4 regions of the Streptomyces sp. NPDC048417 genome follow, and region 4 is predicted to be linked to each of the others. Evidence: riboswitches for the same ligand, from Rfam matches in the RefSeq annotation. Region 4 holds a riboswitch; each other region holds the start of a gene.

What was found. A riboswitch is a leader RNA that binds a small molecule or an ion and turns the genes downstream of it on or off. The one in region 4 is predicted to bind cyclic di-AMP.
Positions count from the first base shown of each region.
Region 1: it holds a riboswitch for cyclic di-AMP, as region 4 does, so the genes downstream of both, AB0D59_RS09690 (NlpC/P60 family protein) here and AB0D59_RS26460 (transglycosylase family protein) in region 4, are expected to answer to the same signal.
Region 2: it holds a riboswitch for cyclic di-AMP, as region 4 does, so the genes downstream of both, AB0D59_RS07495 (C40 family peptidase) here and AB0D59_RS26460 (transglycosylase family protein) in region 4, are expected to answer to the same signal.
Region 3: it holds a riboswitch for cyclic di-AMP, as region 4 does, so the genes downstream of both, AB0D59_RS42645 (M23 family metallopeptidase) here and AB0D59_RS26460 (transglycosylase family protein) in region 4, are expected to answer to the same signal.

Region 1 is NZ_JBEZKI010000005.1:125,487-133,038, forward strand. Features, by position in the region: gene AB0D59_RS09670 (response regulator transcription factor) at 1-693, shown strand, start outside; gene AB0D59_RS09675 (NlpC/P60 family protein) at 742-1,800, opposite strand; gene AB0D59_RS09680 (hypothetical protein) at 2,267-2,620, shown strand; partial or broken gene AB0D59_RS09685 (hypothetical protein) at 2,624-2,832, opposite strand; gene AB0D59_RS09690 (NlpC/P60 family protein) at 2,995-4,143, opposite strand; cyclic di-AMP (ydaO/yuaA leader) riboswitch at 4,152-4,325, opposite strand; gene pcrA (DNA helicase PcrA) at 4,649-7,135, shown strand; gene AB0D59_RS09700 (M23 family metallopeptidase) at 7,208-7,552, opposite strand, start outside.
Region 2 is NZ_JBEZKI010000004.1:99,131-106,682, forward strand. Features, by position in the region: gene bioD (dethiobiotin synthase) at 1-40, opposite strand, end outside; gene AB0D59_RS07465 (adenosylmethionine--8-amino-7-oxononanoate transaminase) at 43-1,323, opposite strand; gene bioB (biotin synthase BioB) at 1,316-2,497, opposite strand; gene AB0D59_RS07475 (8-amino-7-oxononanoate synthase) at 2,645-3,772, shown strand; gene AB0D59_RS07480 (DUF397 domain-containing protein) at 3,832-4,059, opposite strand; gene AB0D59_RS07485 (helix-turn-helix transcriptional regulator) at 4,069-4,929, opposite strand; gene AB0D59_RS07490 (ATP-binding protein) at 5,142-5,600, shown strand; gene AB0D59_RS07495 (C40 family peptidase) at 5,634-6,107, opposite strand; cyclic di-AMP (ydaO/yuaA leader) riboswitch at 6,111-6,324, opposite strand; gene AB0D59_RS07500 (hypothetical protein) at 6,656-6,964, opposite strand; gene AB0D59_RS07505 (ATP-dependent Clp protease proteolytic subunit) at 6,972-7,552, opposite strand, start outside.
Region 3 is NZ_JBEZKI010000038.1:22,640-30,191, reverse strand. Features, by position in the region: gene AB0D59_RS42660 (GNAT family N-acetyltransferase) at 1-2,743, opposite strand, end outside; gene AB0D59_RS42655 (HPr family phosphocarrier protein) at 2,920-3,201, shown strand; gene AB0D59_RS42650 (GntR family transcriptional regulator) at 3,510-4,205, opposite strand; gene AB0D59_RS42645 (M23 family metallopeptidase) at 4,717-5,472, opposite strand; cyclic di-AMP (ydaO/yuaA leader) riboswitch at 5,485-5,648, opposite strand; gene AB0D59_RS42640 (pitrilysin family protein) at 5,895-7,283, opposite strand; gene AB0D59_RS42635 (pitrilysin family protein) at 7,280-7,552, opposite strand, start outside.
Region 4 is NZ_JBEZKI010000017.1:105,845-113,396, reverse strand. Features, by position in the region: gene AB0D59_RS26470 (cytochrome P450) at 1-1,010, shown strand, start outside; gene AB0D59_RS26465 (transglycosylase family protein) at 1,253-2,260, shown strand; cyclic di-AMP (ydaO/yuaA leader) riboswitch at 2,454-2,625, shown strand; gene AB0D59_RS26460 (transglycosylase family protein) at 2,629-3,315, shown strand; gene eno (phosphopyruvate hydratase) at 3,723-5,009, shown strand; gene AB0D59_RS26450 (septum formation initiator family protein) at 5,127-5,603, shown strand; gene AB0D59_RS26445 (DUF501 domain-containing protein) at 5,633-6,151, shown strand; gene AB0D59_RS26440 (Ppx/GppA phosphatase family protein) at 6,254-7,195, shown strand.

The DNA of each region.
Region 1 (7,552 bases), on a different contig from region 4:
AACGGCCCGGCGGAAGGCACGGAGAAGGCCGGGCGTCGGGTGCGCGTGGTCCTCGTCGACGACCACCGGATGTTCCGTACCGGTGTCCAGGCCGAGATCGGCCAGACCGAGCAGACCGGTGTCGAGGTGGTCGGCGAGGCCGCCGACGTCGACCAGGCGGTCTCGGTGATCACCGCGACCCGGCCAGAGGTGGTCCTCCTCGATGTGCACCTGCCGGGTGGCGGCGGGGTCGAAGTGCTGCGCCGGTGCGCCCCGTTGACGGCGGACGCCGAACGGCCGGTGCGTTTCCTCGCGCTGTCCGTGTCGGACGCCGCCGAGGACGTGATCGGCGTGATCCGCGGCGGCGCCCGCGGCTACGTCACCAAGACGATCACCGGCACCGACTTGGTCGACTCGATCTTCCGGGTGCAGGAGGGCGACGCCGTCTTCTCCCCGCGGCTGGCCGGGTTCGTGCTGGACGCCTTCGCGTCCACCGACGCCCCGCCGGTCGACGAGGACCTCGACCGCCTCACCCAGCGCGAGCGCGAGGTCCTGCGTCTGATCGCACGCGGCTACGCCTACAAGGAGATCGCCAAGCAGCTGTTCATCTCCGTCAAGACGGTCGAGTCCCATGTGTCGGCGGTGCTGCGGAAGCTGCAACTGTCGAACCGGCATGAGCTGACCCGCTGGGCGACCGCGCGCCGCCTGGTCTGAGGCGGCGCCGGGGTGGTGCGGATGCCCGCGAGCCCGGCCCGACGGGGTTCACACGACCCGCGTCGCACCGGCGAACGGCATCTCGTCGATGGGGGCGATTCGCACCGGGGCCGACGGATTGGGGGCGTGGATCATCTGGCCGTTTCCGATGTAGATGCCGACGTGGCTGATGCCCGAGTAGAAGAACACCAGGTCGCCCGGCTGGAGTTCGGAGCGGGAGACGCGGCGGCCGGCGTTGATCTGGGCGTAGGTGGTGCGGGGGATGGAGACGCCCGCGGAGCGGTAGGCGGCCTGGGCGAGTCCCGAGCAGTCGAAGGCGTTGGGGCCGGTCGCGCCCCAGATGTAGGGGCTGCCGAGCTTGGAGTAGGCGTACGCCACGGCGGCCGCGGCACGGGAGTCGGAGGCCGTGGCGCCGCCCGGGGCCAGGGCGGCGCGGCCCTCGGTGGCCGAGCGGGACGCGCGTGAAGAAGCGCCGTCCGCCGTGACCGCAGCCCGCTGCTGGGGCGAGAGCCGGTCCAGCAGCCGCCGGGCCTCGTCGAGCTTGCCGGTGACCGTGGTCTTCTGCTGCTTCAGCTCGGCCTGCTGGGACCGCAGCGAGGCCAGCTCGACGTGCGCCGCGCCGCGCAACTGCTCGATCTCCCGCAGCTGCCGGCGCACCCGCGCCACCGCGCCTGCCTGCGCGGCACCGGCCCGCTCGGCGAACGCGGCGTTGTCCAGGTAGCGGTCGGGATCGCTGGAGAGCGCCACTTGCCAGGCCGGATCGATACCGCCGTCGCGGTACTGCGCGGCCGCTGCCAGACCGAGGGCGTCCCGCGCGGAGTTGAGCTTCTCCTGCTTGCGGGCGGTCTCGTCCTGGAGCGCCTTGACCCGCCGCTGGGCCGTGTCGGCCTTCTCCTTCGTCCCGTCGTACTTCTCGGTGGCCGCCTCGGCCTCCTGGTACAGCTGGTCCACCTTGGTCTTCACCTGCGCCGGTGTCAGTTGCGGCTCGGCGTGTCCGGTCCCTTCGAAGCCCGTCGCGGTGGCCGCGCCCGCCAGGGCGAGGGTGGCGGCCGTGCGGGCCGTATTGCCGCTGAGCGAGCGCTGTCGGGGCTTGCGGTGCGCTGCCACCTGGACTGGTCACGTCCTTTCGTACGACCGCCGTGTCGTCCGTACGCACGCCAGGGGGAGGGCGCATACGGCCGCGGGGGTGCGGATTGCGCGTCCGGCGGCGGCCCGCACAGGGGAGCGGGCCGCCGCCGGACTTTCTCGGCGGTGGTGTCCGACTGCCGCCCCTGGCCCGGGCGGCGGTGGGGAGTCGGCCACCTGGGGGAGGACGCTAGGCCGGAGTGTGTCGGCCTGGTAACGCGATGCACGGAATTGGTGTGACCGGATCGTTACCCGACGGTATGTGACCGGGATTCCGGTCCGGAGCCGTCGGCTTCACGGGGCGGGATGACCGAAGCGGCGGTTCCGGGGCGCGCGGGGCGCGCGGGGTGCTATGGGGTGCATATATGCGAGGCCGTGGCGGCGGGTGGCGCCGGGGGGAGGGGGCCGGTGCCCGGTGCTCCGGGGGACCCTGATTAGGCTCCGGGCCATGGGCGTACTCATCCATCTCTTCGTCGGTCTGCACATCATCGGCATCGCCGCGCTCCTCGGCGGTTTCCTCACCCAGATGAAGGCGATGGGCCAGGGCACGGCCCGGTTCGTCCCCGGGATGCTGCACGGCGCGTTCACCATGCTCGCGACCGGTGTGATCCTGGTCGGCCTCAACGAGGCCGACGACCACCACGTCAACACCGTCAAGATCGGCGTGAAGCTCGCGCTGCTGATCGTGATCCTCGGGCTCGTCTACGTGAAACGGGACGACGAGAAGGTGGAGAAGGGCGCCTTCGGTCTGGTGGGTCTGCTGACCATGGTGAACATCTTCATCGCCGTGCTGTGGACGTGATCCTCAAGAAGTCTTCCCGAGGGCGGCGCGGGTGACCGCCACCGCGCCGGCGGCCACCGCCAGCCAGGCCGCCACCGCGACCCACACCAGTACCCGCCCCGGCCACTTCACCACGGGACGTCGACGGCGGCCGCGACCGACAGCGTCGCCGCGGCCGTCATCCCCATCGGGAACACCGTCGCCCAGCGGCGTACGTCGTAACGCGGCCGGGGGCGGGGGAGTGGGCCGGGGCGTGTGAGGGGTTGGGGTGCGCGTGTGGCGCGGGGCGGACATGCGCAGGCTCACGCGTGTGGGTGTCCGAGTGGGCCCGGCCCTCACCACACGCGCTCCGCGCCCGCGCCATGGCGGGCGCCCCCCTGGGGCGCCCGCGCCCCTCAGGCCGGTCGCACCACGCTGTGGATGATCGACTCGCCCCCGTAGTAGATCGACTCCTCCCGGACGTACGCGCCGGGCTTTGGGGCGTGGATCATCATGCCGTTGCCGATGTAGATGCCGACGTGGCTGACATCGTCGTAGAAGAAGACCAGGTCGCCGGGCTGGGCGTCGGCCAGGGAGACGGTGGTGCCGGCGTTCACCTGGTCGTAGGTGGTGCGCGGCAGGGAGACGCCCGCGGCCTTCCAGGCGGCCTGGGAGAGGCCGGAGCAGTCGTAGGAGCCGGGGCCGGTGGCCCCCCAGACGTACGGCTTGCCGACCTGCGCGCGGGCGAAGGCGATCGCCTTGGCGGCCTTCGTCCCGTAGGAGGAGTCGGAGGAGGACGACGAGGAGGAGCCGCCGGAGGTCGACGTCGACGAAGACGACGCCTCCTGCTTCGCGGCCGCCGCCTGCTGCTTCGCGAGCTCCGCCGCCTTGCGTGCCGCTTCCGCCTGCTGCTTCTGCTCGATCTCCGCCAGCCGCGCCTTCTCCTGGGCCGTCAGCTGCGACAGCAGCTCCCGCGCGGAGGCCAGCTTCGTCTGGACGGTGGTCTTGGCGGTCTTGAGGTCGTCCTGGGTCTCGGTGAGCGTCTCCAGGCTCTCGGCTGCCGCCTGCCGCTTCACCATGGTCGCGGACTGCTGCGTGGTGTAGTCGTCGACCGCGTCCTTCTGGCGCGAGGTCAGCCGGTTCATCAGTTGCGTCTGGTCGAAGTAGTCCTGAGGACTGTCCGCGAGCAGGAAGGTCGCCGTGTCGGGCGCACTGGCCCCGGTCCGGTACTGGGCCGCGGCGAACGACCCCAGTTCCTCACGCGCCTTGTTGAGCCGGTCCGTGCGCTCGGCGACGTCGTCGAGCAGGGTGTCGACCTGCTTGCGCTGCTTGCCGGTCTTCTCCTTGGCCGCGTTGTACTTCTCGGTCGCCGACTCGGCCTGCCGGTAGAGGGCGTCGACCTTCTTCTCGACCTCCTCCAGGCTGGGCTTGCCGTCCTCGGAGGGCGCGGCGTTGGCCGTCTGGGAGAGCAGCGCCACGGAGGTGAGGGCGGCGGTGGCCAGGGCGGGGGTGCGTATGCCTGCTACGCGCGTTGCGGACGGACGTGACTTGCGGTGCGACGCCAACGGGGGCGACTCCTTCCGTGCTCCGCCTACCGAGTTAGCTGTCGGGTTCGGGCGGGTGGTTCGGAAGGGTTGCCCTATGGTCCGTTCCCCGCTGGGAGGTCGGGACCGATTCACCCCAAGTGTCGGTGTGGGTCCCCGGTTCCGGATGCGCGGCGGCACCCTGGATTCGGCGGAGGCCGTGCGGCCCGGCGACGTTCGCCGGTGGAGGTCGTACGGCCTGCTCGGCACGCTAGCCAACTCGTGTGCTCTGTGTGAAGTTTGATGTGCGATATGCCCGATACATTTTCGTGACCTTCGTGTTGCGGCTCGATAGGATCGGTTGATCGGGGATGGTATGGGGCTACTTGTCCGGTGCGGTCGAGCGGTCCGCGCTCTCGGCTGACGGGCACACCCGTGCTCACGGCGTGTGATCGCTGACCGTGAGGGGCCGATTCTGGCGGGTGACCGGGGTGACTTTCCGGGGTGGGGGCCGGTTGTCAGTGGGGCGCCCTAGACTCGGAGAGCGATGAGCAGCCTCTTTGACGACAGCTTCCTGGCGAGCCTCCAGCCCCCGCGCGGCCACGAGGAGGAACCCCCGCCGCCGCCCGAGGACGAGCACGTACCGGAACCGGTTCCGGACGATCTGTTCGGCGGGCAGTTCGACGCGCCCCCGGACCGGGACGCCTACTACCGCGACGGCGCCGCCCGCCCGGCCCTGGACCCGGCCGCGCTCCTGGAGGGGCTGAACGAGAACCAGCGCGCGGCCGTCGTGCACGCCGGCTCCCCGCTGCTGATCGTGGCCGGCGCCGGTTCCGGCAAGACGCGCGTGCTCACCCACCGCATCGCCCACCTGCTCGGCGCGCGCCAGGTGCACCCGGGGCAGATCCTCGCGATCACCTTCACCAACAAGGCCGCGGGCGAGATGAAGGAGCGCGTCGAGCACCTCGTCGGCCCGCGCGCGAACGCGATGTGGGTGATGACCTTCCACAGCGCGTGTGTGCGGATCCTGCGCAGGGAGAGCAAGAAGCTCGGCTTCACCTCCTCCTTCTCGATCTACGACGCCGCCGACTCCAAGCGCCTGATGGCCCTGGTCTGCCGGGACCTGGACCTCGACCCCAAGCGCTTCCCGCCGAAGTCCTTCAGCGCCCAGGTCAGCAACCTCAAGAACGAGCTGGTCGACGAGGAGGACTTCGCCGCCCGGGCGAGCGACGGCTTCGAGAAGACCCTCGCCCAGGCCTACGCCATGTACCAGTCGCGGCTGCGCGAGGCGAACGCCCTCGACTTCGACGACCTGATCATGACGACGGTCAACCTGCTGCGCGCCTTCCCGGACGTCGCCGAGCACTACCGCCGCCGCTTCCGGCACGTCCTGGTCGACGAGTACCAGGACACCAACCACGCCCAGTACGCGCTCGTGCGCGAACTGGTCGGCACCGGCGCGCACGCGGAGGACGTACCGCCGGGCGAGCAGGACCTCCCGCCCGCCGAACTGTGCGTGGTGGGCGACGCCGACCAGTCGATCTACGCCTTCCGGGGCGCGACGATCCGCAACATCCTCCAGTTCGAGGAGGACTACCCGAACGCGACGACGATCCTCCTGGAGCAGAACTACCGCTCCACGCAGACGATCCTCTCCGCCGCCAACGCGGTCATCGAGCGCAACGAGTCCCGCCGCCCGAAGAACCTGTGGACCAACGCGGGCGCGGGCGCCCAGATCACCGGCTACGTCGCCGACACCGAGCACGACGAGGCGCAGTTCGTCGCCGACGAGATAGACCGTCTGACGGACGCGGGCGAGGCGAAGGCGGGCGATGTGGCCGTCTTCTACCGCACCAACGCGCAGTCCCGTGTCTTCGAGGAGATCTTCATCCGCGTCGGCCTGCCCTACAAGGTCGTCGGCGGCGTCCGCTTCTACGAGCGCAAGGAGGTCCGGGACGTCCTGGCCTACCTCCGGGTCCTCGCCAACCCCGAGGACTCCGTCCCGCTGCGCCGGATCCTCAACGTCCCCAAGCGCGGTATCGGCGACCGCGCGGAGGCGATGATCGACGCTCTCGCCCAGCGCGAGAAGATCAGCTTCCCCCAGGCGCTCAAGCGCGTGGACGAGGCGTACGGCATGGCCGCGCGGTCGACCAACGCGGTCAAGCGGTTCAACACCCTGATGGAGGACCTCCGTACGGTCGTGGAGTCCGGCGCCGGACCGGCCACCGTCCTGGAGGCGATCCTGGAACGCACCGGCTATCTCGCCGAGTTGCAGGCCTCCACGGACCCGCAGGACGAGACCCGGATCGAGAACCTCCAGGAGCTCGCCTCCGTGGCGCTGGAATTCGAGCAGGAGTCCGGGGAGGGCGAGGCGCCGGCCGGGTTGTCCGCCTTCCTGGAGCGGGTGGCGCTGGTCGCCGACTCCGACCAGATCCCCGACGAGGACGAGGACGGCTCCGGCGTCATCACCCTGATGACCCTGCACACCGCCAAGGGCCTCGAGTTCCCGGTGGTCTTCCTGACCGGCATGGAGGACGGCGTCTTCCCGCACATGCGCGCGCTCGGCCAGACCAAGGAGCTGGAGGAGGAGCGGCGCCTCGCGTACGTCGGCATCACGCGCGCGCGTGAGCGGCTGTATCTCACGCGGTCGGCGATGCGCAGCGCCTGGGGACAGCCGTCGTACAACCCGCCCTCGCGCTTCCTGGAGGAGATCCCGGCCGGGTATCTGGAGTGGAAGCGGACCGGGGCGATGGCGCCGGTGTCCTCCGGGCCCGCCTCGGGCGTGGCGGCCTCGCTCTCCTCGACCCGCTCGCGTTCCTCGGCGTCCGGCGCGTCCGGCTTCGCCACCCGGCGGACCTCGGAGAAGCCGGTGGTCTCGCTGGCCGTCGGCGACCGGGTCACCCACGACCAGTTCGGCCTGGGCACGGTCGTCGGGGTGAAGGGCACGGGCGGCAACGCGGAGGCGACGATCGACTTCGGCGACACCAAGCCCAAGCGGCTGCTGCTGCGGTACGCGCCGGTGGAGAAGCTGTGACCGCACAAGCGCTGTGAAGACAGAAGGCTGAGCCCCGCTGCCACGAGCGGGGCTCACTGATCAGGATCAGGATCAGGTCGGGTCGAGCCCGTGGCTCCGCAGCCACGGCAGCGGGTCTATGGCGGAGCCTCCCGCCGGCCTGACCTCGAAGTGCAGATGCGGGCCGGTCGAGTTGCCGGAGTTCCCGGAGTACGCGATCGGATCCCCGGCCTTGATGGTCGTGCCCGGGGCAACGCGGTACGACGAGAGGTGGCAGTACCACGTCTCCGTGCCGTCCTTGGCCGTCACGATCATCATGTTGCCGTAGGCGCTGTTCCACTTGGTGGAGACGACGCCGTCGGTCGCGGCCATCACTGTCGTGCCGTAGGAGACGGGGAAGTCGATGCCCGTGTGGACGGACATCCAGTTCACGCCGGC
Region 2 (7,552 bases), on a different contig from region 4:
CGACCTCGGTACCCGTCCCCGTGATCATCAGGATCGGCATGTTCATCCCTCCCGCGCGGCGGCGCACACCGCGCGCGCGATCCGTGCCACGTCCGCGTCGCCCGTGACGTACGGCGGCATCGTGTAGACCAGATCGCGGAACGGCCGCAGCCACACGCCCTCCCGCACTGCGGCGGCCGTGGCGGCCTTCATGTCCACGTCGTGGTCGAGCTGGACGACCCCGATGGCGCCCAGGACGCGGACGTCCCGTACGCCGGGGATCTCCCGGGCCGGCGCCAGGCCGTCCCGCAGGCCCGTCTCGATCCGCTTGACCTCCGCCTGCCAGTCCTGGCCCAGCAGCAGCCCGAGCGAGGCACAGGCCACCGAGGCGGCCAGTGGATTGCCCATGAACGTCGGGCCGTGGGCCAGCACCGGCACCTCGCCCCGCGAGATGCCCTCGGCCACCAGGCGCGTGCACAGGGTCGCCGCCATCGTCAGATAGCCGCCGGTCAGCGCCTTGCCCACGCACATCACATCGGGGGTGACGGCCGCGTGGTCCGCCGCGAACAGCGCGCCCGTACGGCCGAAGCCGGTCGCGATCTCGTCGAACACCAGCAGCACGTCGTGCGCGTCGCAGGCCTCGCGCAGCACCCGCAGATAGGCGGGGGAGTGGAACCGCATCCCGCCCGCGCCCTGCACCACCGGCTCCACGATCACCGCGGCGAGTTCGTGCGCGTGCTGCTCGATCAGCGACCGCAGCTGGTCGGCATACGACTCCTCGTACTCGGCCGGCGGCGCGTCCGCGAAGACCTGGCGGGGCAGCACGCCGGACCACAGCTCGTGCATCCCGCCCTCGGGGTCGCACACCGACATCGGTTGCCAGGTGTCGCCGTGGTAGCCGCCCCGCCAGGTCAGCAGGCGCTGCTTCGCGGGGCGGCCGAGGGAACGCCAGTACTGCAGGCACATCTTGACCGCGACCTCGACCGACACCGAGCCGGAGTCGGCGAGGAAGACATGCTCGAGCCCGTCCGGCGACATGTCGACAAGGAGCTTCGCCAGACGTACCGCGGGCTCGTGGGTGAGCCCGCCGAACATCACATGGCTCATCCGGCCGAGCTGGTCGCGCGCGGCCTCGTTGAGCACGGGGTGGTTGTAGCCGTGGATCGCCGACCACCAGGACGACATCCCGTCGACAAGATCGTCCGCGCCGCCGGCCAACCTCAACCGGACCCCGCTCGCCGACTCCACGACGAGCGGTTCGGCCCGGCCCGGCATCGGTCCGTACGGATGCCAGACGTGCCGCCGGTCCAGCTCCAGCAGCTCGGGGACGCTCAGGTCAGGCATTGGGCGCGAGATCCGTTCCGGCGCCCCGGCGGCGGACGGCGACCAGGTCGGTGCGCGGCTCGTTCGCCGCGACGGCGGCCGTACCGCACAGGTCGGCGCCGTCGTGCCCGCCGCAGCCCGACCCGCACCCGGCCTCCGCGTGCGACCCGCAGCCCCCGGCCGCGACGTCCGCCCGGTGCTGCGGCAGGGTGACCTCGTCGGCGCCCTCCACCACGAACCCGGCGTCGGCGATCATCTCCAGGTCGGACTGGCCGGCCTGGCCCTCGGTGGTGAGGTAGTCGCCGAGGAAGATCGAGTTGGCGAGGTGCAGCGCGAGCGGCTGCATGGTGCGCAGATGGACCTCGCGGCCGCCCGCGATGCGGACCTCGACGTCCGGGCAGACGAACCGCACCATGGCCAGGATCCGCAGACAGCGCTGCGGGGTGAGGTTCCACTCCTTGGCCAGCGGGGTGCCCTCGACCGGGATCAGGAAGTTGACCGGCACCGAGTCCGGGTCCAGCTCGCGCAGCGAGAAGACCACGTCGACCAGGTCCTCGTCGCTCTCGCCCATGCCGGCGATCAGACCGGAGCAGGCCGACAGACCCGCCGCGTGCGCCTTGTTGACGGTATCCACCCGATCGGCGTACGTGTGCGTGGTCGTGATGTCCCCGTACGTCCCCTCGGACGTGTTGAGGTTGTGGTTGTACGCGTCCGCGCCCGCCTCGCGCAGCCGCTCGGCCTGGCCGTCGGAGAGCAGTCCGAGGCAGGCGCACACCTCGACGCCCTCGTTCTGCTCCTTGATCGCCTTGATGGTGCCGGCGACCCGGTCGACGTCCCGGTCGGTCGGGCCGCGTCCGCTCGCGACCAGGCAGACCCGCTTGGCGCCCCCGGCCAGACCGGCGGCCGCCGCCTTCGAGGCCTCGTCGGGTTTCAGCCAGCTGTACTTGAGGATCCCGGTCGAGGAGCCGAGGCGCTGCGAGCAGTAGGAGCAGTCCTCAGGACACAGGCCCGACTTGAGGTTGACCAGGTAGTTGAGTTTCACGCGTCGGCCGAACCAGTGCCGGCGCACCTTGCCGGCCGCGGCCACCACATCGAGCACGTCGTCGTCGGAGGTCGCCAGTACGGCGAGCGCTTCCTCGCGGGTCGGCAGCTCGCGCCGAAGCCCCTTGTCCACCAGCGTGTTCAGCAGGTCCATGAGAGCCGATCCTCTACTACGAGGCTGCTCCGGGCCAAGGAGAGTTTGCACAACCCTGTCAGTTCGACGTGTGGGTATTGCCACACAGTGGGTGGCCGGTGGTCCCGCTAGGGTCTGTCCACTGCCTACAAATTCTCCGGAGGAGCCATGGCGTTCGGCTGGATCGACGAACAGGCGGAACTACGCCGCCGCGCCGGACTGGTACGGACCCTGCGCCCCCGTCCCGCCGACTCGCCGCTGCTGGATCTGGCGAGTAATGACTACCTGGGCCTCGCCCACCACCCGGAGGTCACCGAGGGCGCGGCCGGGGCGGCCCGGACCTGGGGCGGCGGCTCCACCGGTTCCCGGCTGGTGACCGGTACCACCGAACTCCACACCGAGCTGGAGCGCGAGCTGGCCGAATTCTGCGGGTTCGAGGCGGCCCTGGTCTTCTCCTCCGGCTACGCCGCCAACCTCGCCGCCGTCACCACTCTCGGCCCGCACGGCTCCCTGATCGTCTCCGACGCCCTCAACCACGCCTCCCTGATCGACGGCTGCCGGCTGGCCCGGGGCGCCACCCAGGTCGTCGGACACGCCGACCCGGACGCCGTACGCAAGGCGCTCGGCACCCATGAGGGACCCGCGGTCGTCGTCTCCGACACGGTGTTCTCGGTGGACGGCGACGCGGCCCCGCTGGCCGCCCTGGCCGCGGCCTGCCGGGAGCGCGGCGCCGGGCTGCTCGTGGACGACGCCCACGGGCTCGGGGTCCTCGGGGACGGCGGGCGGGGCGCGCCGTACGCGGCCGGGCTGTCGGGCGCCGAGGACGTGGTGGTCACGGCGACCCTGTCCAAGTCGCTGGGCAGCCAGGGCGGGGCCGTGCTCGGCCCGGCCCGGGTGATCGACCATCTGGTGAACGCGGCCCGGACCTTCATCTTCGACACCGGCCTGGCCCCTGCCGCGGCGGGGGCGGCCCTGGCGGCGCTACGGCTGCTGCGCCGTGAGCCCGGACGCGCGGTGCGGGCCCGTGAGGTGGCCGCGGAGCTGCACGCGCGGCTGACCGCCGCGGGTCTGGAAGCGGTGCGTCCGGACGCCGCGGTGGTCTCCGTGCGGGCCTCGTCCCCGGAGGGGGCCGTGCGGTGGGCGGCCGACTGCCGTACGGCAGGCCTGGCCGTGGGGTGTTTCCGTCCGCCGTCCGTGCCGGACGGCATCTCACGGCTCAGGCTGACCGCCCGAGCGGACCTCTCCGGGGCCGAGATCGAACGCGCTGTACAGGTGATCGGTGAGACACGACCATGAGTCGGCGTGACACGGCCGGGCCTTGTCCGAATGCGGATATGGAGTCGGTTACGGGCTGATCAGCCGGTGAGCGCCGACACGAACCCCGCCCAGCTCCCGGGGGAGAAGAGCAGCGCGGGTCCGGCCGGATCCTTGGAGTCGCGCACGGCGAGCAGTCCGGTCAGCCGACCGGAGCGCGGCCGTGCCGTCTCCACACAGTTGTTCGCTCCGGTGCTGTAGCTGCTGCGCAGCCACCGCAGTCCGTGCAGATCAGCACTTGAAGGTACGTTCCGAGGCAGTGCAGTCATGGTGCCTCCTTACGCGCCGTCACCTATCCCGGCGATGTAATCCAACGAGTCCTCGGGCGAAAGGGCGTGGATCTGAAGGGTGTTGAAGGCCTCCGCGTAGGCCTGGAGGTCTTCTTTCCGTTCGAGGTAGAGGCTACTCGTCAACTGGTCGAGAACAACCACATCCAGATCAGAAGTGCTCGGAAATGAGAAGATTACGAAAGGCCCGGTGATGCCGATATGGGCTCCGGCCGAGAACGGCAACACCTGGAGCCGTACCTGGGGCAGCCGGGCCGCCTCCACCAGCCGCTCCAGCTGTCTGGCCATCACGCCGGGCCCGCCGACCTCCCGGCGCAGCACCGCCTCGTCCAGCACCGCGCTCAGCTCCAGCGGCGGATGGTTGCGCAGCACGTCCTGCCTGGCCAGACGCACCTTGACGAGAGCGTCCAGGGCCTCGTCGTCGAGCCCGTCGACGGCCGCCCGGGTCACGGCACGCGCGTACTCGGGGGTCTGCAGCAGCCCCGGTACGACCGAGGTCTCCAGCGTGCGCATCGCGCTGGCCTGCGACTCCAGGCTGATGAAATCCCGGTAGGTGGGCGGCAGCACCCCACGATAGGCGTGCCACCAGTGGTGCCGCCCGGCGGTGTCCTCCGACCCCGCCAACACCAGCAGCAACTCGCGCAGTTGCCCCTCGATCACGCCGTAGGCGTCGAGGAGTAACCGCACATCGGCCGGTTTCACACCGCTGGCGCCGGTCTCGATCCGGCTCACTTTCGACTGATGCCAGCCCACCAGACGGGCGGCCTCACCGCTCGTGAGGCCGGCGCCGGTGCGCAGTGTGCGCAGTTCGGCGCCCAGTTTCCGGCGGCGTACCGCGGGACCGTTCTGCATGGGCTACTCCTTACTCCTCCCGAGCCGCCCAAATACGCTCTGGGGTAGCAGAGTTCACCGCATCGAGCGACAGATATATGCATATCTTGGTGGATCGCTCCCCTGGCTGCCCTGGTAATGGCAGTCTGACGAAGAAGCACCAGTCCGGGACCGTACTCGAACCATCCGCGCCGTGTCGGGCTCCGGTCCCGTGGGAAAGGGACGACGTCGCCATGGCAGACCACCTGGAAGCATCCGTCACTCTGCCGAGCGATCCCGCCTCGGTCTCCGCGGCCCGCTCCTATGTGCTGGGCACGCTCGCGGAATGGGGGCTGCCACCGGAGACGGAGACCGCGGACACCATCCGCCTCATCGTCTCAGAACTCGCCACCAACGCGGTGCAGCACACCTTCGGACAGTCACCCACCTTCACGGTGGGCCTCGTCCTCGACCGTGACGAACAGCTGCGCATCGGCGTCACGGACAGCCATCCGCGCTTCCCCAAGAGACTCCCAGCCGCGGTCCAGCAGGACAACGGGCGCGGCATGGTCATCATCCGCTGGCTCACCGCGGAGTGCGGCGGCAAGCTCCGGGTGCGTCCCACCCGGGAGGGCGGCAAGACCGTCTTCATCGAACTGCCCTGGGCGATCCCGGCCGGCACGGTCACCGCCGCCGGCCAGCAGGAACCGTAGCCCCGAGTTCCCGCCGGCCGGCCGCAGGGTGGGTCAGCTGACCCGGCCGTACCAGACGCTTCGCGTCCAGATCTTCTGGAGCTTCACCACGTCCCCGGTCTTCGGGGCGTGCCAGATCCTTCCCTTCCCGGCGTAGATGCCGACGTGGTACACGCTGGAACCCGAGTGGAAGAAGACCAGGTCCCCGGCCTTGCGGTTGCCGGCCGAGATGTGACGGGTCTTGTTGTACTGCTGGGCCGCCGTACGCGGGAGCTTCTTGCCCGCCTTCTTGAACGAGTACAGCGTGAGCCCGGAGCAGTCGAACCGGTTCGGTCCGGTGGCACCCCAACTGTAGGGCGAGCCCTTCTTCGAGGCCGCGATCCGAAGTGCTTTCGTCCCCATCGTGGCGGCCGAGGCGTCGGAGGCGACACCGGGGATCACGATGGAGCCGCCCACGGCGGCGATGGTGAGCGCCGAGGCCGTGCCGGCCCGCGCCATCAGCGACGGGACACGATTGAGCGCAGTCATGCGCAACCCTTCGTCAGCCGCCTGTGAAGGATGACCTGTCGGATTCGGGCTGGCGAAGTTGCCCGGCCGCGTTGCCACGGCTTCACCCCAAGGGCTGCGCGGGCCGGTCATGGTGCGACCGTTCCGGCGACCCGTCGTGCTTGGGTCCTCCACTCCTGCCGATCCACTTCCGTCGACCGGTCATCCGGGCGGCGGCAGGACTCGGCGTCCGCCCGGATCGCCCCGCCGTTGTGGCGGGGGCTTGTCGTCAGACAGGGATCTTCACTCACGCCTGTCCGAAAATCCCAACGGAACCGTGGATTTGTGGGGTTACTCACCACCCACCCGTTCGGGTGGACGGCGCTGTGTTCGATTAGTCGTCAACTGGCCGACGTAGCCCCGGACCTGCACCGGAGCCCTCCGTGGGCACCTTTGAGCACGCACCTTGAGCGGCTCCGGCGGTCAGGTAAAACCACGCCATCCTCCGCCGAACGGCGGTAACCCCTTTGGGTCGTTTCAACTCCGGCCCGGTCGGCCGGTGGACGCGTCGCACCGGACTTCGCCGGGCGTCACCGTACGCAGTCGGGCGGGAGTGCGACGCGCGCGGTCCGGCGCTCGCCGTCGAGCACCCGCAACGCCCGTGCCAGCGTGTCCCCGTGAAGCTCCGTCTCGCCCCGTCGATGCATCAGGGCGAGTGCGTCGCGCAGCTCGGACGCCGCGCGCACCAGCGCCTGCGCGGCGCGCAGCCCACGATAGGTGTCCTCGTTCTGCGCCGGGTTGATACGGCCCAGCAGGTCGACCACGTCCAGGTAACGGTCGATCAACTCGCCCTCGGCGCGGGTCAGCGCGGGCAGCGGCGGCAGCTCGGGTGGCAGCATCGGCCGCTCACCCCGCGTCCGGCAGGCCGAGCGAGGTCCTGCGGCTGGGCACGATCCGGTCCACCAGCCCGTACGCCAGCGCCGCCTGCGCGTCCAGCGTCAGATCCCGCTCCAGGTCCTGGTGGACCTGGGCCGGTGCCCGCCCGGTGTGCCGGACGAGCATCTCCTCGAGCAACGTGCGGATCCGCTCCAACTCCGCCGCCTGGATGACCAGATCACTCGGCTGGCCCTGTACCGGCTGCGGCAGCGACGGCTGCTGGAGCACGATGCGCGCACCCGGCAGCACGGACCGCTTGCCCGGCGTGCCCGCCGCGAGCAGCACCGCGGCCGACGCCCCGGCCTGCCCCAGGCAGATCGTCTCCACGTCACAGGTGACGTACTGGAGGGTGTCGTAGATCGCGGCCATCGCGCTGAACGAGCCGCCCGGCGAGTTGATGTACAGCGAGATGTCCCGCTCCGGAGCCGCGTGCTCCAGGTACATGAACTGCGCCATCACGTCGTTGGCCGAGGTCTCGTCGACGGGTGCGCCGAGGAAGACGATCCGCTCCTCCAGCAGCTTCGAGTACGGATCCAGGGTGCGCTGCCCGG
Region 3 (7,552 bases), on a different contig from region 4:
CGGGGTGGTCGTCGACCAGTCTGGAGACGCGCAGCAGCAGCTCCTCCAGGGCGGGCGTGTCGACGGGGGCCGAGCCGCGCCAGCCGAAGAGCAGGGGTGCGGTCCGGATCGACCGCACCAGCGAGGTCGCGTCCCGGTCCGTCACCGGGATCAGCCGGTGGGCCGTGTCCCCGAGCAGCTGCGAGGCGGCCCCGGCCAGCCCGAAGGACAGCACGGCCCCGGCCGCCGGGTCGATCACGGCCCGTACGACGGTGTCCACGCCCCGGGGTGCCATCCGCTGCACCACCGGGCGCAGTTCCCCCGGCGGCCCGAAAAGCTCGGTCAACTCGCCGTACGCGCGGCGCAGTTGCTCCTCGTCCGCCAGGTCGAGCCGTACTCCGCCCAGGTCGGCGCGGTGGCGCAGGTGCGGGGCGGTGGCCTTGAGGGCGACCGGGTAGCCGAGGTCTCGGGCGGCCGCGACGGCGGCCTCGGGGGTGGGGGCGGCCGGCGCGCGGTGCACGGCGACGCCGTACCTGCCGAGGAGCTCGCAGGTCTCCTCGGTCCCGAGGGTGAGCCCCTCCCCGCGCTCCAGCAGGGCGCCGATCAGCTCGGCGGCCCCCTTCTCGTCGATGTCGTCGTATTCGGGCACCTTCCCGGGATCGGCGGCCTCCCGCCGCCACTGCGCGTACTTCACGGCTTCGGCGAGGGCCCGGACGGCCCGCTCGGCGGCGGGGTAGGCGGGGATCAGCCGGGAGCAGGGGTGGGGGGCGGGGGGCTTGGCGGCCTCGGCGACGGCGGCGGGGGGTGTCCGGGCTCCTGTCTCCACCGCGGTGGGCTGTCGTTGCGACGGCCGGGACAACTGGGCGCCGGGTGCCATGACAGCGGTCTGCGGTGCGGTGCGGCCAGCGGCCGAGAGCGCCTCGGCGAGCCCCCCGAGCTCCACATGCACCACCAGCACCGGCTTCCCGGGAACGCTCTCGGCAGCCGACCGCAGCGCCTCCGCCAGCTCCGCGTCCGCGACCGCCCCCTCCCCGATCGTCGGAATGGCCGTGACGACCACCGCGTCGCATGACTCGTCCGCCAGCGCCTCCGACAGCGCCCGATGGAAGTCCGCGGGGGTCGCCATGGTCGTCAGGTCCAGCGGCGGCGCCGGCCGGAGCCCCTCCGCCAGGCACCGGTCGTAGGTCAGCAGACCCAGCGACTCGGAGTTCCCGAGGATCGCCACCCGGGGCCCGGCCGGCAGCGGCTGCCGCGCGAGCAGCAGTCCCGCGTCGACCAGCTCCGTGATCGTGTCGACGCGGATCACCCCGGCCTGCCGGAGCAGCGCGGACACCGTGGCGTGCGGCAGCCGCGTGGCCCGTACCGCGTGCCCCTGCGGCGCCGAACCGGCGCTCTGCACCACGACCAGCGGCTTCGCCGCCGCCGTGCGCCGCGAGAGGCGGGTGAACTTGCGCGGGTTGCCGATGGACTCCAAATACATGAGGACGACATCGGTCTCGGCGTCGTCGTACCAGTACTGGAGGACGTCGTTGCCGGACACGTCCGCGCGGTTGCCGGACGACACGAAGGTCGACACGCCGGTGGTCCCGGTGACGCCGCCGCCGCGCCGGTGCAGCCGGGACAGCAGAGCGATCCCGATGGCGCCGGACTGGGCGAAGAGGCCGATCCGGCCGGGGCGGGGCATCTCGGGCGCGAGGGAGGCGTTCAGCCGTACGTCCGGGGCGGTGTTGATGATCCCGAAGGCGTTCGGCCCGATGATCCGCATGCCGTACGTGCGCGCGTGCCGGACCAGTTCGCGCTGGCGTTCGCGGCCGTCCGGACCGCTCTCCGCGTAGCCGGCGGCCAGGACGACGAGCCCCTGGACGCCGTGTTCGCCGCAGTCGGTGACGGCGTCCGGGACCTGCTCTGCCGGTACGGCGACCACGGCGACGTCGACCGGCCCGTCGATGTCGCGCACGGAGCGGTGCGCGGGTACACCGTCGACCTCCTTGAGGTCCTCGGGGAAGGCCTGGTTCACGGCGTGCAGGCGGCCGGTGAAGCCGGCGTCCCGGAGGTTGCCGAGGACGCTGCGGCCGACGCCGCCGGGCGCCCGGCCGACGCCGATCACGGCAACGGAACCGGGGGTCAGGAGCCGTCGTACCGAACGGGCCTCCGCCCGCTGCTCCCGCGCGCGCTGGACGGCGACCGAGCGGTCCGTGGGCTCCAGGTCGAACTCCAGCCGGACCACGCCGTCCTCGAAGCTGCGCTGCTGGGTGTAGCCGGCGTCCGTGAACACCTTGATCATCTTGCTGTTGGCCGGCAGCACCTCGGCGGCGAACCGGCGGATACCGCGCTCCCGCGCGACGGCCGCGATGTGCTCCAGGAGGGCGGAGGCGACGCCCCGGCCCTGGTGGGCGTCCTGGACGAGGAAGGCGACCTCGGCCTCGTCGGCGGGCGCAGAGGCGGGCATGCCGTCGGCGCCAATGCGGTCATAGCGTACGGTTGCGATGAACTCGCCGCCGATGGTGGCCGCGAGTCCCACCCTGTCCACAAAGTCGTGGTGCGTGAAGCGGTGGACGTCCTTGGCGGAGAGCTTGGGGTACGGCGCGAAGAAGCGGTAGTACTTCGACTCGGCCGAGACCTGCTCGTAGAAGCTGACCAGGCGGTCGGCGTCGTCGACAGTGATGGGCCGGACGCGCGCGGTACCACCGTCGCGCAGCACCACGTCCGCCTCCCAGTGGGCGGGGTACTCGTGCCGGTCCTGCCGGTCCGCCGGGGTCTGCATGGGCCCCAGAGTACGGCTCGCGTCCGACAGTGGCGCGAGGCAGTCTGTGGAGGACGCAAGTCGGGCCGAGGCCGCGGTCCGACGACACACCCGGAAGGGCTCACGTCCGCTCCGGGCATGCTTCACGATATGGGAAACTGGTCTAGACAACCCTGAACACCGAAGGGCAGCATCACATGGCTGAGCGCCGCGTCAACGTCGGCTGGGCCGAGGGTCTCCACGCCCGCCCCGCTTCCATCTTCGTCCGAGCCGCCACGGCCACAGGCGTCCCGGTGACGATCGCCAAGGCCGGGGGCAACCCCGTCAACGCGGCCTCCATGCTGGCTGTCCTGGGCCTGGGCGCCCAGGGCGGCGAGGAGATCGTCCTCGCCTCCGACGCCGAGGGCGCGGACGCCGCCCTCGACCGCCTGGCCAAGCTGGTCGCCGAGGGTCTCGAGGAGCTCCCCGAGACCGTCTGAGCGCCGCAGCGCCCGCACGGCGGAGGCCGCGCCGCCCCCACAGGGGTGGCGCGGCCTCCGCCGTTCCCGCAGCCGGCCTCCGCCGTTCCTGCCGGGGCCGTGACCTCGCTCGGCGCCGGTCTTCATGAAGGGCCGCCCTTTATACGGGGCGGTACTTTGCGCCGGGCACAGTTAATTCCCCATCGGGCACACCGATGACGCGCCGCCGGAAATTCCGGGCGCGCGCGAAATAAGGGCGGCGGAGACCGACAACGGGCAACGTAAATACCGCTCCACCGAATAACACGTCTTTGTATACGGCGCCTGTGTTAATGCCGCAGGCCCGTCATGTTTACGGGGTGTTGCGAAGTCCTCACACCGTTCGCCCGGTCGGCGCCGCCGGAAAAGCGCAGCCGGTGGGAGACCGTGGACCGCTCGGTGTGCAGCGCGGTGATCGCCCGCGCGCGTTCGCTGTCGCCGCGTGTCACGGCGTCCACGATGGCGCCGTGCTCGGCCCAGGACTCCACGGGGTTGGCGGGCGCGTCGACGGCGTACATCCAGGCGATCTTGTGCCGCAGCTGGGTGAGTGTCGAGGTCAGGGCGTGGCTGCCGGTGGCCTGGGCGAGCGTCTCGTGGAACCAGCCGCCCAGGGAGCGCAGGTCCTCGCTGCCGCCCCTGCGGGCCCGTTCCTGGCCCAGCCTGACGAGTCCGCGCAGCACCTTGAGGTGGGCCTCGGTACGGCGCTGGGCGGCCCGGGAGGCGCCGAGCGGCTCCAGGAGCAGGCGCATCTCCAGCAGGTCGGCGGCCTCCTGCTCGGTCGGTTCCGCGACGCACGCGCCCGCGTGCCGGCGCGTCACCACGAAGCCCTCGGCCTCCAGGGTGCGCAGGGCCTCGCGGACGGGGACGCGCGAGACGCCGTAGCGACGGGCCAGGAGTTCCTCGGTGAGCCGGCTGCCGCGCTCGTAGACACCCGCGACGATGTCGTCCCGGATCGCTGTGCATACCGAGTGCGCCGGAATACGCATGTCCGACCTCCGCCTTAATCCCCGTGAAACGCCGCCGAGTGGCGTCCGTTCCGTGACTCTATTGCAATGGGCGGGAATTTCCGACGGCGGCCCTGAATCCATGCATATTTTTTGGACACCGGGGTCACGAAAACGACGAAAGCCCCGGCTCGGGGGGCCGGGGCTTCGGGACTGCCGCCCTGTGGCGTCACGTGTTCATCGTCGGGGGCGCGCGGTCGGAGATATGTGGTGCGCCCGCGCGGAAACCTTCATGCGGCGCTCGGGGCGGAGGCGCACACGCCAGGGGGCTCGCGCGAGAGGTGCACGCCGGGGTCGCGCGGGAGCGGTGCACGCAGGGTGCTCGGAGAACGCACACGCCGTGGTGACATGCTCGCGCGCCCCGCGCCCCGCGCCCCGCGCCCCGCGCCCCGCGCCCCCGCGCCCCCGCGAGGGCTGCGCGGGGCGTGCGCGCCGTAACCCGCGCGGGGCGTGCGCGCGGTATTCGCGCGCCGAGCGTGCGCGCCGTGGTCGGTCAGACGTTCACGCCGTGCTTGCGGAGGTAGGCGACCGGGTCGACGTCCGAGCCGTACTCCGGGGTCGTGCGGGCCTCGAAGTGGAGGTGGGGGCCGGTCACGTTGCCGGTCGCGCCGGAGAGGCCGATCTGCTGGCCCGGGGTGACCTTCTGGCCCACCGAGACGCCGATCGACGACAGGTGGCCGTACTGGGTGTACATGCCGTCGGCCATCTTGATGACGATCTGGTTGCCGTAGGACCCGCCCCAGCCGGTGGAGACGACCGTACCGGTGCCGACGGCGTGCACCACCGTGCCGGTGGCGGCGTGGAAGTCGATGCCGGTGTGGGCGCCGGAGGACCACAGGGAGCCGCCGGTCTTGTAGCCGGTGGAGACGTACGAGTCGGAGATCGGCGCGACGAAGGCGTTGAGGCGCTTGCGCTCCGCCTCCCGCGCGGCGCGTACCTCGGCCTCGCGCTCCTTCTTGGCCTTCTCCACGGCCTTCTTGCGCGCGGCCTCCTCGGCCGCCTTGCGCTCGGCGGCGGCCTGCTGCGCGGCGGCCTGGGCGTCGATCTGGTCGGCGACCGAGTCGCTGACGGTGATGACCGGGGTGAGGCCGGTCTGCTCGACGGAGTTCTCGGCGGCGAGCGCCGGGGCGGCCGAGACGGTGCCGATGACACCCGTGGTGGTGAGGGCCGCGATGCCGGCGGCCTGCGCGGTGGTGCGCTTCACCCGGCCGGGACGACGGTGCTTCCCGGAGGCGCACATGAACGCCATGTAGAGGCTGGTCCTTTCCTTCCCTCTCGCCTACCGGGTTAGCTGACGGGTTCGGAGCAGGAAGGTCTCCTACGGGCCCCCTCGCGGCTCGCGCGGGCGCCCGATTCACCCCAGGGACTGCGTGGGTCCCCGGCTCCCCTGGCTCGCGCCGTACGGGGACTCGGCGATGGCTGTCCGGTGCCGCGGGCGCGGCGCACTGCCTGACGAACAGCCCGGAAGAACCTACGAGGACGTCCTCGCAATGCTCAAACGGATCACGTCTTTTGTCGCGCATCCCACAGGGCAGACAGGCAACCTCCGCCCTAATTCGGACATTCGGCGGCCCTGGTGACGCACCAGTCACCAGGGCCGCTTCACGCGCGCGTGCCGCTCGTCCGGACGCGCTGGTTGCTTCGCCGCTCGCTTCGCTCGGCTTGCTCCGCCTACTCCGCGGCGACGACCGTCACTTCGCCGATGCCGAGGGCCTCGACGGGCTCCTTGATCTGCGCCGCGTCGCCGACGAGGACGGTCACCAGGTGGTCGACCGGGAAGGCGTTCACGACCGCCGCGGTGGCCTCCACGGTGCCGGTGGCGGCCAGTTGCCGGTAGAGCGTGGCCTGGAAGTCGTCGGGCAGATGCTGCTCGACCTGGTCGGCCAGGGTGCCGGCGACGGCCGCCGCCGTCTCGTACTTGAGCGGTGCCACGCCGACGAGGTTCTGCACGGCGACGTCGCGCTCGGCGTCCGTGAGTCCCCCGGAGGCGAGGGTGCGCAGCACCGTCCACAGGTCGTCGAGCGCCGGGCCGGTGTTCGGGGTGTCCACGGAGCCGCTGATGGCGAGCATCGCGGCGCCGCTGCCGTCGGGGGCGGACCGCAGGACCTGCCCGAAGGCACGGACGCCGTAGGTGTAGCCCTTCTCCTCGCGCAGGACGCGGTCCAGGCGCGAGGTGAGGGTGCCGCCCAGGCAGTAGGTGCCAAGTACCTGGGCGGGCCAGACGCGGTCATGCCGGTCCGCACCGACGCGGCCGATGAGCAGTTGCGTCTGGACCGCTCCGGGGCGGTCCACGATGACGACACGGCCGGTGTCGTCGGCGGAGACCGGGGGCACGGGCCGGGGCTGGGCGGTGGAGCCGCGCCAGGCACCCAGGGTGTCGCCGAGCAGCTCGTCCAGGTCGATGCCGGTCAGGTCGCCGACGACGACCGCGGTGGCAGTGGCGGGCCGCACATGCCGGTCGTAGAACGCGCGTACGGCGGCCGCGTCGATCTTCTCTACGGTGTCCTCGGTGCCCTGGCGCGGACGGGACATCCGCGTGGTCGAGGGGAACAGTTCCTTGTAGAGCTGCTTGGCGGCCCGGCGGCTGGGGTTGGCCAGCTCGTGCGGGATCTCGTCGAGGCGGTTGCGGACCAGCCGCTCGACCTCGCTGTCGGCGAAGGCGGGTGCCCTGAGCGCGTCGGAGAGCAGCCCGACTCCCTTGCTCAGGCGGGAGGCGGGGACCTCCAGGCTGAGCCGGACGCCGGGGTGGTCGGCGTGTGCGTCGAGGGTGGCGCCGGCCCGCTCCAGCTCGGCGGCGTACTCCTCGGCGGAGTGCTTGTCGGTGCCCTCGGAGAAGGCGCGCGCCATGATCGTGGCGACGCCGTCCAGGCCGGCCGGCTCAGCGTCCAGGGGCGCGTCCAGGAGCACCTCGACGGCGACGACCTGTTGGCCGGGGCGGTGGCAGCGCAGCACGGTCAGGCCGTTGTCCAGGGTGCCGCGCTCGGGTGCCGGGAAGGCCCAGGGCCGGGCGTCGCCCGCTTGGGGCCGGGGGTGGAATTCCATGGTGGCGAGCTCGGTCACTTGGCCGTCTCCTCGTCGTCGTGCTCGGCGGTTGCGGCCTCGACCGTGGCCTCGGCCTCGGGGTCCTCGGGTACGTCGGCGTCCTCGACCGCCTCCGGGGACTTGGGCTCGTAGACGAGCACCGCGCGGTTGTCGGGCCGCAGCCGGGCCTTGGCGACCTCCTGGACCTCCTGCGGGGTCACCGCGAGGACGCGCTGGACGGCGGTCAGGGCGAGCTGCGGGTCACCGAACAGGACGGCGAACCGGCACAGTTCGTCCGCGCGGCCGGC
Region 4 (7,552 bases):
AGGCCGAGCTGATGACACATCTGCTGAACATCGACCCACCGGACCACACCCGGCTGCGGCGGCTGGTCAGCAAGGCGTTCACGCCGCGCCGGGTGGCCGAGTTCGCGCCCCGGGTGCAGGAGCTGACCGACCGGCTCATCGACGGGTTCGCGGACCGGGGCGAGGCCGACCTCATCCACGAGTTCGCCTTCCCGCTGCCCATCTACGCCATCTGCGACCTGCTGGGCGTCCCGCGCGAGGACCAGGACGACTTCCGGGACTGGGCCGGGATGATGATCCGACACGGCGGAGGGCCGCGGGGCGGGGTCGCGCGGTCCGTGAAGAAGATGCGCGGATATCTGGCCGAGCTGATCCACCGGAAGCGGGAGGCGCTGTCCGCCGAGCCGGCCCTGGGCGAGGACCTCATCTCCGGGCTCATCCGCGCCTCCGACCACGGCGAGCACCTCACCGAGAACGAGGCCGCCGCCATGGCCTTCATCCTGCTGTTCGCCGGATTCGAGACGACGGTCAACCTCATCGGGAACGGGACGTACGCCCTGCTCACCCACCCGGAACAGCGCCGCCGCCTGCAGGACTCCCTGGCCGCCGGCGAGCGCGCGCTGCTGGAGACCGGAGTGGAGGAACTCCTGCGCTACGACGGGCCGGTGGAGCTGGCCACCTGGCGGTTCGCCACCGAGCCGCTCGGCATCGGCGGACAGCGCATCGCACCCGGCGACCCGGTCCTCGTCGTACTCGCCGCCGCGGACCGGGACCCGGAGCGGTTCGCCGAGCCGGACACGCTCGACCTGGCGCGGCGGGACAACCAGCACCTCGGCTACGGCCACGGCATCCACTACTGCCTCGGCGCCCCGCTCGCCCGCCTGGAGGGGCAGACCGCGCTCGCCACCCTCCTCACCCGTCTCCCGGACCTGCGACTCGCGGTGCCGGAGAGCGAGTTGCGCTGGCGCGGTGGCCTCATCATGCGCGGACTGCGCACGCTCCCCGTGCAGTTCACCCCCGACGGCCGATGAGCCCCGCCGGCACCCGCCCGGCACCCACCCGGCCCCCGACCGGCGTCTGTCCGGCCCCCGCCGCCGCCCCCGCACGGCCCTTCACCGGCAGAGATGACCGGCGTTCAAGTCTGTGATCTTCACGTGATCTGCGCGGCATTAACTTGTGACAAGTGATCGTCTGCCTATACGTTCACCCATCAGTGCGGCGCCCCAGCGGGACCCGTCGCGCCGGTCACCGCTGTCGCTCGAAAGGTTTCCGCATGCTCTCCGGGAACGGTCGTCACCGTCGCCCCCGTCAGGCTCCGGCTCTCCTCGTCGCGGCCGGCGTGACCGGCTCGGCCATCGCCATCCCGCTCCTCGGTGCGGCGAGCGCCAACGCGGCCGACGGCAGCACCTGGGACAGGGTGGCCGAGTGCGAGAGCGGCGGCTCCTGGAGCATGGACACCGGCACCGGCTACTACGGCGGCCTGCAGATGTCCCAGGACGACTGGGACGCGTACGGCGGCCAGGAGTACGCCGGCACGCCGGACCAGGCGAGCCGTTCGCAGCAGATCGCCGTCGCCGAGAAGATCCTCGCCGACCAGGGCACCAAGCCCTGGCGGACCTGCGCCCTGCTCGCCGGACTCTCCTCGGACGACGCCTCGGTGAACGTCGACACGGGCCTCGGCGGATCGGACGACACGTCCGGCTCCTCCGACTCGTCCTCCGGGCTGTCGGATTCATCCTCTTCATCTGGTTCATCGGATTCATCCGGTTCACTGGATTCCGGCTCGTCCGACTCCTCGTCGGGCGCCACGGACTCCGCCACCCCGTCCCCGAGCGCGAGCGACGACTCCGGTACGGGCACCCCCACCGACTCCGCCAAGGCGGACAAGTCGGGATCTAAGGGCTCCAACGCCTCGAAGGCGAGCAAGAACCCCGTGGTGTCCGAAGCCGATGACTCGGACAATTCGTGGCAGACGGGCAGCTCTTGGGATCTGGTCGACACGGGGGCCGTCGATGGCGGCGGTAAGCACCGCGGCGGCTCGGCGGACGAAAGCGTGACAAACGGTCAAAGTGCGACTTCTTCCGGCCGTCACGCCTCCCGGGACGCCGACACCTACACCGTCCGGGACGGCGACACCCTCGCCTCCATCGCCGACTCCCTTGGCCTCGACGGCGGATGGCGCGCGCTCTATGCCGCCAACAAGGCGGACATCGGCTCCGACCCGAACGACATCGCCCCCGGTCAGGCCCTGAAACTCAGCAGCGAAACGGACGAAAAGTAGCGGGAGTTGGGCCCTCGGACCGCCCTACTTAGAAGTTAAATGTCCGTTTTGGTGAAAGTGTGGGATGAGTCTCAGAAGCCCTGATCATCTTTGAAATTCACCTGATCGCCTGTTTACGGTCAAGGCCGCTCGTCACCACGAGCCCCGGCCGTCGCAACGCCGAGTCCTGCCAGCGGCTGCCCGGGAACAGTCGTCGCGTCAAGCGCCGTAGGCAGGAGCGGGGGACCCAAGGTAAGTGCCGGGACCGGTAGTTGAGGCTGCCGTGTCCGGCTCGGGGTGAAGCCGCGCACCGTGAGGTGTGCGGCCGGGCAACTCAACCGGCCCGAACCCGACAGCTCACCTCGCAGGCGTCGGTGAGGGGATCCGTCATGCTGTTTTCCGGCAAGGGCAAGCACCGTCGTCCGTCCAAGGCCACCCGCGTCGCCGCGCTCGCCGGTGTCACCGGTGTCGCCATCGCCGCACCGCTGATGGCTTCCGGCAGCGCCTCCGCCGCCACCGCCTCCGAGTGGGACACCGTCGCCCAGTGCGAGTCCGGCGGCAACTGGGCCATCAACACCGGCAACGGCTACTACGGCGGTCTGCAGTTCTCCGCCTCCACCTGGGCCGCGTACGGCGGTACCCAGTACGCCGCGCAGGCCAACCAGGCCGGCAAGGCGCAGCAGATCGAGATCGCCGAGAAGGTCCTCGCCGCGCAGGGCAAGGGTGCCTGGCCGGTCTGCGGCACGGGCCTGTCCGGCGCCGCCTACACCGGCAGCGGCTCCTCCAACTCCTCCAGCTCCTCTTCGAGCAGCGCCACCAGCAGCCGTACGACCGACACCCAGGCCGCCTCCCGCTCCGCCGAGCGTCCGGCCGCCAAGAAGACCGTCACCACTCCGACCGGCAAGAAGGTCAAGAAGGGCGACGGCGAGTACAAGGTCGTCAAGGGCGACACGCTCAGCTCGATCGCCGAGAAGCACAAGGTCAAGGGCGGCTGGCAGGCGCTGTTCAAGCTGAACAAGGACATCGTCGACGACGCCGACTTCATCTACCCGGGCCAGCAGCTGCACCTGAAGTAGGACGACGGGCCGCTCCCGAAGCCTTACGAAGTAATACGCGGCGCCCAGCTGGACCACAGCGCCCACACAACCGTGGTCCTCATAGTGAGGACCATGTGAGGGCCACCCCCGTCCCCCACGGGCCCCCGCTCCGGTGCGTTCTCCCCCGTACGCACCGGGGCGGGGTTTCTCCTTGCGGTCCTCCCGCGGCCCTCCCGCGGTCTTCTTCTTGACCCGCTCTTCTTCCGTTCTTCATCGGGCCCCCCTTTGTTCCGTGCGTGAACAATGAGTACCGTCTGTGTGTCCAAGGGTCGGTCGGTCGTGCCGGTCGACGGCCCCGGGACGGTTAGGCTCTAGTCGCAAGGCTGAGCAAGGGCCGACAAGGCCCGCGTGCGCCCGCACAACCAGCGTCACATCCCAAGAAGGAGATGCTCGTGCCGTCCATCGACGTCGTCGTAGCCCGGGAAATCCTGGACTCCCGAGGCAACCCCACGGTCGAGGTCGAGGTCGGCCTCGACGACGGCAGCACGGGTCGTGCCGCCGTCCCGTCCGGCGCCTCCACCGGTGCCTTCGAGGCCATCGAGCTCCGTGACGGCGACCCCAACCGCTACCTCGGCAAGGGTGTCGAGAAGGCCGTCCTCGCCGTGATCGAGCAGATCGGCCCGGAGCTCGTCGGCTACGACGCCACCGAGCAGCGCCTGATCGACCAGGCGATGTTCGACCTGGACGCCACCGACAACAAGGGCTCGCTCGGAGCCAACGCCATCCTCGGCGTCTCCCTCGCCGTCGCCCACGCCGCCTCCGAGGCCAGCGACCTGCCGCTGTTCCGCTACCTGGGCGGCCCCAACGCGCACCTGCTGCCGGTGCCGATGATGAACATCCTCAACGGCGGCTCGCACGCGGACTCCAACGTGGACATCCAGGAGTTCATGATCGCCCCGATCGGCGCGGAGTCCTTCTCCGAGGCGCTGCGCTGGGGTGCCGAGGTCTACCACACCCTGAAGAAGGTCCTGAAGAGCAAGGGCCTGTCCACCGGCCTCGGCGACGAGGGCGGCTTCGCCCCGAACCTGGAGTCCAACCGCGCCGCGCTCGACCTCATCCTGGAGGCGATCAAGCAGGCCGGTTACGTCCCCGGTGAGCAGATCGCCCTTGCGCTCGACGTCGCCGCGTCCGAGTTCTACAAGGACGGCAAGTACGAGTTCGAGGGCAAGTCCCGCTCGGCCGCCGAGATGACCGAGTACTACGAGGAGCTCGTCTCCGCGTACCCGCTGGTCTCCATCGAGGACCCGCTGTTCGAGGACGACTGGGCCGGCTGGAAGGTCCTCACCGACAAGCTCGGCGACAAGGTCCAGATCGTCGGCGACGACCTCTTCGTCACCAACCCGGAGCGTCTGGCCCGCGGCATCGAGGACGGCGCCGCCAACGCCCTGCTCGTCAAGGTGAACCAGATCGGCTCGCTCACCGAGACCCTGGACGCCGTCGAGCTGGCCCAGCGCAACGGCTTCAAGTGCATGATGTCCCACCGCTCCGGCGAGACCGAGGACGTCACCATCGCCGACCTCGCCGTCGCCACCAACTGCGGCCAGATCAAGACCGGCGCCCCGGCCCGCTCCGAGCGCGTCGCCAAGTACAACCAGCTGCTGCGCATCGAGGAGATCCTCGACGACGCCGCGGTGTACGCCGGCCGCAGCGCCTTCCCGCGCTTCAAGGGCTGACCCGTCAGGGGTCGCTGACCCGTTAAGGGTCAAGGCTGCGCCAGTCGTACGTACGTCCCCGTACCGGTCCCGTACCGTGTGCGGGGACGTACGTGCGTGTGAACGGGAGGCGGGGACATGGCCGTGAAGGACCGGGACCGGTTCTCCACCGCGACCAGGCTGAAGCTGCTCGGCGAGCAGACGGCGGCCCGGGTCTACCGCTCCCAGACCAAGCGGCAGGCCCGCCGCTCCCGGCTCACCGGCCGCGCCGCGCTGCTCGCGATCGTGCTGTGCACGATGATCGTCGCGCTCGCGTATCCGATGCGGCAGTACGTCTCCCAGCGCGCCGAGATCGCCGACCAGGAACGCCAGCAGCAGCAGGCCCGGCAGCGGGTCGAGCAACTGCGGGACGTCAAGGCCCGGTGGCAGGACGACGCGTACGCCGAGCAGCAGATCCGGGAGCGGCTGCACTACGTGATGCCGGGGGAGACGGGGTACATCGTGATCGACCCCGCCGCCGCCAAGCAGGCGCACGCCTACCTAGGGGCGGCCGACCGGCCCTGGTACGCGAACGTCTGGGACGGCGTCGACAAGTCCGACGCGTCCGACCAGTGAACCGACAGAAAGCCACACAGAACACAGTCATGCAAACGCCTCCGCCCTCCACTGAGCGCACCGAGCCGACCGACGCCGACGTCGAGGCCTTCAAGCAGCAGCTCGGGCGGCCGCCGCGCGGGTTGCGGGCGATCGCGCACCGGTGCCCGTGCGGGCAGCCGGACGTCGTGGAGACCGCGCCCCGGCTGCCGGACGGCACGCCGTTCCCGACGCTGTACTACCTGACGTGCCCCAAGGCCGCGTCCGCCATCGGCACCCTGGAGGCCAACGGCGTGATGAAGGAGATGACGGCGCGGCTGGAGAGCGACCCGGAGCTGGCGGCGGCGTACCGGGCCGCGCACGAGGACTACATCCGGCGCCGGGACGAGATCGAGGAACTGACGGGGTTCCCGAGCGCCGGCGGGATGCCGGACCGGGTGAAGTGCCTCCACGTGCTGGTGGCGCACTCGCTGGCGGCGGGGCCCGGCGTGAACCCGCTGGGCGACGAGGCGATCGCCATGCTGCCCGAGTGGTGGGCCAAGGGCGCCTGCGTGGTCACCGGCGAGTGACGCCGTCCAGGGGGCTCGGCCCCCTGGGCCCCGAGACCTCCGCCCACCCACCACCGACCCGGTCCGCCACCAGGTCACGTACAGAGTGAGGAACCCCCAGCCATGACCCGCGTCGCCGCCATCGACTGTGGCACCAACTCCATCCGGCTGCTCGTCGCCGACGCCGACCCGGAGACCGGGGAACTCGTCGACCTGGACCGGCGGATGGTGATCGTGCGGCTCGGGCAGGGGGTCGACCGGACCGGGCGGCTGGCGCCCGAGGCGCTGGAGCGGACCTTCGCCGCCTGCCGGGAGTACGCGGCCGTCATCAAGGAGTACGGGGCGGAGCGGCTGCGGTTCGTGGCCACCTCCGCCTCCCGGGACGCCGAGAACCGCGACGAGTTCGTGCGCGGGGTGCTGGACATCCTCGGCGTCGAGCCGGAGGTCATCAGCGGTGACCAGGAGGCCGAGTTCTCCTTCACGGGTGCGACGAAGGAACTGACGGGCCGTGACGACCTCGCCAAGCCCTTCCTCGTCGTGGACATCGGCGGCGGTTCCACCGAGTTCGTCGTCGGGGACGAGCGGGTGCGGGCCGCGCGGTCCGTGGACGTCGGCTGCGTGCGGATGACCGAGCGGCACCTGGTGCACGAGGGGCAGGTCAGCGACCCGCCGGCCGAGACGGAGATCGCCGCCCTGCGGGCCGACATCGAGCGCGCCCTCGACCTCGCGGAGGAGACCGTGCCGCTGCGGGAGGCGCACACCCTGGTCGGCCTGGCCGGGTCGGTCACCACCCTCTCCGCCATCCACCAGGACCTGCCGGAGTACGACTCCGCCGCCATCCACCACTCCCGCATCCCCTACGCCCGGGTCCGGGAGATCACCGAGCGGCTGCTGGACTCCACCCACGCCGAGCGCGCCGCGATCCCCTCCATGCACCCCGGGCGTGTCGACGTCATCGGAGCCGGCGCCCTCGTCCTGCTGTCGATCATGGAACGAGTGGACGCGACGGAGGTCGTGGTGAGCGAGCACGACATCCTCGACGGCATCGCCTGGTCCATCGCCTGACCCTCCCACCCGTCGACGCCATCTCCTCCCGCCCGGTCCGCCCGATCCTGTGGCCCGTCGACGCCATCTCCTCCCGCCTGGTCCGCCCGATCCTGTGGGCCGTCGACGCCATCTCCTCCCGATCCTGTGGCCCGTCGACGCCATCTCCTCCCGCCCGGTCCGCCCGATCCTGTGGCCCGTCGACGCCTCCTCCTCCCGCCCGGCGTCGCCCGCGTCGCCGGCCCGTCGCCTCCTGCCGGCCGGCGTCGCCCGCGCCTTCCGCCTGCTCCTGCCGACCGGTCCGCCCGCTCCCTCGTCCCGACCCTCCCGGCCCCTCCTGACCGGCCTCACCCACCCCTTCCGGCCACCTCGCCCACC